2 regions of the Promicromonospora vindobonensis genome follow, and region 1 is predicted to be linked to the other one. Evidence: riboswitches for the same ligand, from Rfam matches in the RefSeq annotation. Region 1 holds a riboswitch; the other holds the start of a gene.

Evidence for each region. Region 1 has a riboswitch for FMN ahead of ribD (bifunctional diaminohydroxyphosphoribosylaminopyrimidine deaminase/5-amino-6-(5-phosphoribosylamino)uracil reductase RibD). Riboswitches for the same ligand answer to the same signal wherever they lie in the genome.
Region 2: another riboswitch for FMN. It lies ahead of pnuC (nicotinamide riboside transporter PnuC); the one in region 1 lies ahead of ribD (bifunctional diaminohydroxyphosphoribosylaminopyrimidine deaminase/5-amino-6-(5-phosphoribosylamino)uracil reductase RibD).

The regions. Positions count from the first base shown of each region.
Region 1 covers NZ_JBHUOG010000002.1:985,055-988,447, reverse strand. The annotation lists gene ACFS27_RS17625 (sensor histidine kinase) at 1-73, shown strand, start outside; gene ACFS27_RS17620 (response regulator) at 70-780, shown strand; gene ACFS27_RS17615 (DUF2306 domain-containing protein) at 869-1,537, shown strand; FMN riboswitch at 1,607-1,741, shown strand; gene ribD (bifunctional diaminohydroxyphosphoribosylaminopyrimidine deaminase/5-amino-6-(5-phosphoribosylamino)uracil reductase RibD) at 1,861-3,015, shown strand; gene ACFS27_RS17605 (riboflavin synthase) at 3,015-3,393, shown strand, end outside.
Region 2 covers NZ_JBHUOG010000001.1:2,023,451-2,026,843, forward strand. The annotation lists gene ACFS27_RS09180 (DsbA family protein) at 1-53, opposite strand, end outside; gene ACFS27_RS09185 (hypothetical protein) at 77-271, shown strand; gene ACFS27_RS09190 (TetR/AcrR family transcriptional regulator) at 342-1,091, shown strand; FMN riboswitch at 1,227-1,362, shown strand; gene pnuC (nicotinamide riboside transporter PnuC) at 1,477-2,169, shown strand; gene ACFS27_RS09200 (Gfo/Idh/MocA family protein) at 2,189-3,340, shown strand; gene ACFS27_RS09205 (acyl-CoA dehydrogenase family protein) at 3,391-3,393, shown strand, end outside.

The sequences.
Region 1 (3,393 bases):
CACCGCGGGCCCGGAGCCGGCGGGCGGCTGGGCCGTTGCGGCAGTCCTCCCGCTGACGGGCGGGCACGCGTGACCGGCCCGACACCAGGACCAGGTCCGGAGCACCCTGCGGGCCGCGCCCTGACCGTGCTGGTCGCCGACGACCAGGAGATCGTCCGCACGGGCCTCAGCATGATCCTCGCCGTCCAGGACGGCATCGAGGTCATCGGTGAGGCGGCCGACGGCGCAGCCGCCGTCGAGCTCGCCAGACAGCTCCGGCCCGACGTCTGCCTGTTCGACATCCGGATGCCCGTGCTCGACGGGATCGAGGCGACCAGGATGCTGGCAGGCCCCGGAGTCGCCGACCCGCTCGCCGTCGTCGTCATCACGACGTTCGACCTGGACGAGTACGTCTACGCGGCCCTCCGTGCGGGCGCGCGAGGCTTCCTGCTCAAGGACGCGGGCCCGGCCCTCCTGGCCCAGGCCGTGCGAGCCGCCGCCGTCGGCGACGCGCTCATCGCGCCGAGCATCACGACTCGCCTGCTGAGAGCCTTCGCCGACGCCGGGCTCGCCGCGCCGCCCGCGCAACTCCTCGACCCGCTGACCGCACGCGAGGAGGAGGTGCTGCGCGCGGTGGCACGCGGCCGGACCAACACCGAGATCGCGCACGAGCTGTTCGTCACCCTGAGCACCGTCAAGTCGCACGTCGCGAACGTCATGACGAAGGTCGGCGCGCGCAACCGCGTCGAGGTGGCCCTCTGGGCGTACGACACCGGGCGGGTGCGGACCGGACGGCCCTGACGTCCCACCGGGCAGCTCGTACTTTCGGCCGGGCCGGACCGGCCGGACGACCGATGACGCGGCCCTGCCCGGCCGCGACGCTCGGTACATGACAACGACCAAGGCAACAACGTCCGAGGCGAAGAAGACCCGGGCCGGGAGCAACGAGTGGCTCGTGCTCGCGGGACTGCTCCTGCTGACGATCGTCCCCTCGATCGGCGGTGCCGTCCGCGTGAGCGAGCTCGCTTCCGACCCCGCTGTCACGGCGGCGAACGCCCGGTTCGTGACCCAGCCCCTGCCGGTCCTGATCCACATCGTCTGCGTGACGGTGTACGGGATGCTCGGCGCCCTCCAGTTCGCGCCCAGCCTGCGGCGGCGCAGCTGGCACCGCCTGGCCGGGCGGGTCCTGGTCCCTGCGGGCCTCGGCGTCGCGCTGACCGGGCTCTGGATGACTGCGTTCTACGACCTGCCGGCCAAGGACACGGTGGTCGTCAACGGGGTGCGCTACGTGGTCGGCACGGTGATGGTCGTGGCGATCGTCCTGGCTGTGCGGGCGGTGCTGCGGCGTGACTTCATGACCCACTCGGCGTGGATGACACGTGCCTATGCGCTGGCCATGGGGGCCGGTACCCAGGCGGTCCTGCTGGGGCCGTACACGCTCGTCGTCGGTACCCCGGGCCCGGTGCCCGTCACGATCCTCATGACCGCCGCATGGGTCATCAATGCGGTCGTCGCCGAGCTGGTGATCCGGCGGCGCCGGGTGCGCCGCAGCGTGTGACAGGTCTGTGACGCACGCCATGCCGCTGGCCCCGCGAGATATGGCATGCTGGCAAGCAGCAGTACGCACACACGTGCTCCGGGGTCGGTGTAATTCCGAGCCGGCGGTAACAGTCCGCGACCCGCGTCCTCCGCAAGGGGGACCGGTTGATCTGGTGGAACTCCAGGACCGACGGTGAAAGTCCGGATGGGAGGAAGCACGTGCGGCGTCGCCGTCCCCTGGGGCGTGCGTCGCCGTGACGTCGTGCGCGCGGGCCGAGGCCGAGAGGCCCCGTCCGCGTACCCGTCGTCCACCCCGGAGCGCCGAAGCTCGGGGAGGACAGCATGATCAACGCACCGCAGGGCAGGGCCGTGCAGCACACGGCCGGACCCGCCGTCTCGACCGCGGTCGAGAGCGCCATGCGCCGCGCCCTCGCGCTGGCCGCGCAGGGCCCGTCCCACGGCCCGAACCCGCGCGTCGGCTGCGTGCTCCTCGACCCGGGCGGCCGCCCGGTCGCCGAGGGTTTTCACCGTGGCGCGGGCACCCCGCACGCGGAGGCGGCGGCGCTGGCCGCTGCCCGCTCGCACGGCATCGACCCGCGGGGCACGACGGCGGTGGTGACACTCGAGCCGTGCGCCCACCACGGCCGCACCGGCCCGTGCGCCGATGCCCTGATCGACGCGGGCGTCGCGACCGTGCACGTGGCGGTCAGCGACCCGAACCCGGTCGCGGCGGGCGGTGCGGCCACGCTGCGAGCCGCGGGTATCGAGGTGACCACGGGCACCCTCGCCGACGAGGGCGAGGAGCTGCTGCGGCACTGGCTGCACGCGGTTCGTACCGGCCGGCCCTACGTGACCCTGAAGCTCGCGACCAGCCTCGACGGCAGGGTGGCCGCAGCGGACGGGACGAGCCGCTGGATCACGGGCCCGCAGGCACGTGCCCACGCCCACACGATCCGTGCTCAGGTCGACGCGATAGCGGTCGGCACGGGGACCGCGCTGACCGACGACCCGTCGCTGACCGCCCGGACGATCGACGGCGGGCTCTTCGAGCACCAGCCGCTCCGGGTGGTGCTCGGCCGCACCGCGGTGCCCGACGACGCCCGCCTGCGCGGGCCTGGCGGCGCCCTGCTGCACCTGCCCGAGCACGATCTCGCCGTCGTGCTCGGGCGGCTCGCGGAGCGCGAGGTGCGCCACCTCCTCGTCGAGGGCGGCCCGACCCTCGCGACCGCGCTGCTCGCGACCGACGCCGTCGACGAGGTGCACGCGTACGTCGCGCCGGTGCTGCTCGGCTCGGGGCCGACCGTCGTAGGGGACCTCGGCATCACCACCATCGGCGCGGCGGCGCGCTTCGCCACGCACGACGTGACCCGGCTCGGGGACGACGTGCTCATGGTCGCGCGCCGTACACAGCCCGTCACGAACTCGCTCACGAACCCACAGCCTGCTTACCCACGCCAGAACGGTCGGCCCAGCCGGCCCACCACGGAGGAGATCTGATGTTCACCGGAATCATCGAGGAGCTCGGCTCCGTCGTCGCACTCACCCGGCCCGACGGCGACGACGGCTCCGACGCCGTCCTGACGGTGGCGGGCCCGCTCGCCGCGTCGGACGCCCGCCCTGGCGACTCGATCGCCGTCGACGGGGTGTGTCTCACCGTCACGTCGGTGACCGACGGCGCGTTCGTGGCCGAGGTGATGCCGGAGAGCCTGCGCCGCAGCTCGCTCGGCGGCCTCGTCCCGGGCGCGGCGGTCAACCTGGAGCGTGCGATGCCCGCCAACGGCAGGCTGGGCGGGCACGTGGTCCAGGGGCACGTCGACGGCGTCGCGACGCTCGTGCGGCGCACGCCCGGCCCGCGGTGGGACGACCTCGCGTTCG
Region 2 (3,393 bases), on a different contig from region 1:
CACATGGGGTCGACGTAGACGTCGACGACGGGCTTGGCAGCGGTCTCGGTCACGCCCAGCAGACTACGCTCACTGCGTGACCGGGATCCGTTGGGCAAGTCTCGCCACCGTCGTCGGCGGCGGGGTGATCTTTCTGGTGTGCCTGGTGGGCGTCGTGCTCGGCCATCCGTGGTCGGCGGTACCCGGTGGTCTCGCCCTGCTGATGGCCGTGCGCGAGGTGCGCTATCTGCGCAGACTGCGATCCGGGAAGATCGCCGGACGAGAAAATTAGCGCCATGAACACCATGTATCGCTCAAGGACTCTTCACGCAGTCCGGCGCGCACGGGGTAGCCTGCCTGGCATGACCGCCGTCCGTACCCACACGCACGCGCAGGCAGTAGACGCTGCGGTGGACCTGTTCACCCGGCAGGGGTACGAGGGAACCACTGTCGAGGAGATCGCCGACGCCGCCAAGGTCAGCCGGGCCACGTTCTTCCGCCGGTTCCGCTCGAAGGAAGACGTGGTGTTCGCCGACCACGAGCTGCTGCTCGAGGAGGTGGTGGTGATGCTCGCCGCCACCCGGCCCGACGCCCGCGCCAGCGAGGAGTCCGGGCACGACCTCGGCCGCGCCTGGGACCCCGACGTCGACCCGTACCTCGAGGTGTGCCGCGCCGCACGCATGGTGTTCGACCACCATGTGGGCCAGCGCGACACGTCGCTCGCCCGGTACGCCCTGCTGCAGCAGGTCCCCGCCCTGCGCGACCGGGAGCTGATCACCACGCACCGCTACGAGCGGGCGTTCACGCACTACCTGCGCGACACGCTGCCGCCGGAGCGCTCGGCGTCCACGGCGTCGATAGCATTCGCCGCCTCCGTCGTCGCGGTGCACAACGCGATCCTGCGGCGCTGGCTGCGCACCCCCTCGCTCGAGCTGCGGCCCGAGCTCGAGGAGGCGTTCGCCGACCTGCGGCGGGCTGCCGTGCTCGGTACCGCCGCCCACCCCCTGGCCGACGACGGCAACCGGGCCGGCCGCCGCGTGGTCGTCACCGTCGTCGAGGGCGGTGCGGGGCCCGACGAGGTGGCCCGGGCCGTCCGGGACGCGCTCGTCTGAAGCCATGCGTGCGATCCACAGGTCACGTGCTGGCCTGTGGATACGGCATGCCGCGTGGCGGGTGTCCTGGCCGGTGTCCGGGTGGGAATGAGCCCATGGCATCCTGTGTTCCGATAGTCAACGTGCAGCAGATGCACACGTGCTCCGGGGTCGGTGAAATTCCGAGCCGGCGGTGATAGTCCGCGACCCGGGTCTCCTCGTAGAGGAGCCCGGTTGACCTGGTGAGATTCCAGGACCGACGGTTAAAGTCCGGATGGGAGGAAGCACGTGCGGCGCGCGCCGGCAGCCCTCGGGATGCCGGCACCACGCCGTCGTCGGCGCCTTGTGGCGCGCCGACCCTCACCCCGGAGTCCCCGTGTGCGGACTTTCGGAGAGGGATAGAGACATGGACTGGTTCCGCGCCGCCTACGATGCGACGTTCCTGGTCGGCGACCAGCAGATCTACTGGCGTGAGGTCATCGGCAACCTGTTCGGGCTGGCGTCCGCGCTGGGCGGTCTGCGCCGCAAGGTGTGGGCGTGGCCCGTGGGCATCGTCGGGAACATCCTGCTCTTCACGGTCTTCATGGGCTCATGGTTCGGCGAGACCTCGCGAGCCGACATGCTGGGCCAGGCCGGCCGCCAGATCATGTTCATCGCGGTCTCGATCTACGGCTGGTACCGCTGGCGCCAGACGCAGCGGCTGGGCGGCGTCGGCACGGTCGCGGTGCACCCCCGCTGGGCGTCGTGGCGTGCCCGGGTCGGCATCGTCACCGGGATGCTGGCGGGCACGCTGCTCCTCACTCCGCTCTTCCGGACCCTCGGCTCGTACGAGCCGGTCTGGGCCGACGCGTGGATCTTCATGGGCTCCGTGCTCGCCACGTACGGCATGGCAAAGGGCTGGGTCGAGTTCTGGCTGGTCTGGGTGGCCGTCGACCTGGTCGGCGTTCCCCTGCTGTTCTCGGCGGGATACTGGGCGACCGCCATGATGTACCTGGTCTACGGCCTGTTCACGCTGTTCGGGTTCTTCGCGTGGTGGCGCATCAGCCGCCGCGAGAGCGCTGGTCACGACCAGCCTGGCCCGGTAGCCGCAGCGGCCTGATCGCGTACCGTCGGCCCTCGTGACGTCACAGGACCGCACCGCCAGGATCGGGATCGTCGGCTCGGGCTTCCGCGCCCGCACCATGCTGCGCGTGCTGCAGGCGCTGCCTGACCACTTCGAGGTGGCCGGCGTCGCCACCCGCAACGCGGAGGACCGCGTGGAACTGGCGGCGCGCGGCCTGCCTGCCGCCGGCCTGCCTGGCCGTCCGGCGCCCGCCTACTCCTCGGTGCCCGAGCTGCTCGCCGGCGGCCGGCCCGACGTCGTCCTGCTGCCCCTGCCCGCCGGTGCCGCTCAGCCGGTGATCCGTGACCTCGCCGCAGCGGGCGTCCCCGTGCTGACGGAGACGCCCGCTGCCGGCACGGTCGAGGAGCTGGCGGCCCTGCAGCGGCTCGTGGACGACGGCGCCTGCGTGCACGTCGCCGAGCAGTACCACCTGGAACCGCTGGTCGGCGCACAGCTCGCGGTCGCCGGGTCAGGGCTGCTCGGCCGGGTCACGGACGCGCACGTCGCGGTGGCGCACGACTATCACGGCCTCAGCGTGCTGCGCCGGGCACTGGGCGTGACGTTCGAGGACGCCGAGATCACCGCCCGGCGCGACGCGCGCAGGGTGCTGCCCAGCCCGAGCCGCGCAGGCGACCCCGAGGACCTGGCCCTCGTCGACACCGTCCACGCCACCGCGTGGCTGGACTTCGGCGACCGGTTGGGCACCTACGAGTTCGACGACGCGCAGTACCGCTCCTGGGTGCGCTCCCCCGCGTTCCTGGTCCGCGGCGAGCACGGCGAGCTGCGGGACGACGTCGTGCGCCACGTGGGTGCGGACGGACAGCCCCGGCGCTCCACGCTGGAGCGGGTGTCGGCCGGCGGGGCCGGCAGCCACGAGGGGATGTTCCTGCGGGGCTACACGCTCGACGGCGAGTGGCTGTACCGCAACGCGTTCCGCCCGGCCCGGCTGCCCGACGACGAGCTCTCGATCGCCCGCATCGTCGCCGACATGGCCGACCACGTGCTGCGCGGGGCGCCGTCGCCGTACTCGGTGGCGGAGGCCGCGCAGGACCAGTACCTCCAGCTCGAGGTGCGCCGCGCCGCTGCGTCGGGCGAACGGGTGCGCACCAGGCCGCAGCCGTGGACCGACGGGCGTGTCTGCCGCCACGCCGGGACCGGGCCCGCGTGAGACGTAGTATCGCTTGACCTGAGATCCGGTACCGGCGCACCATGGGAGGCATG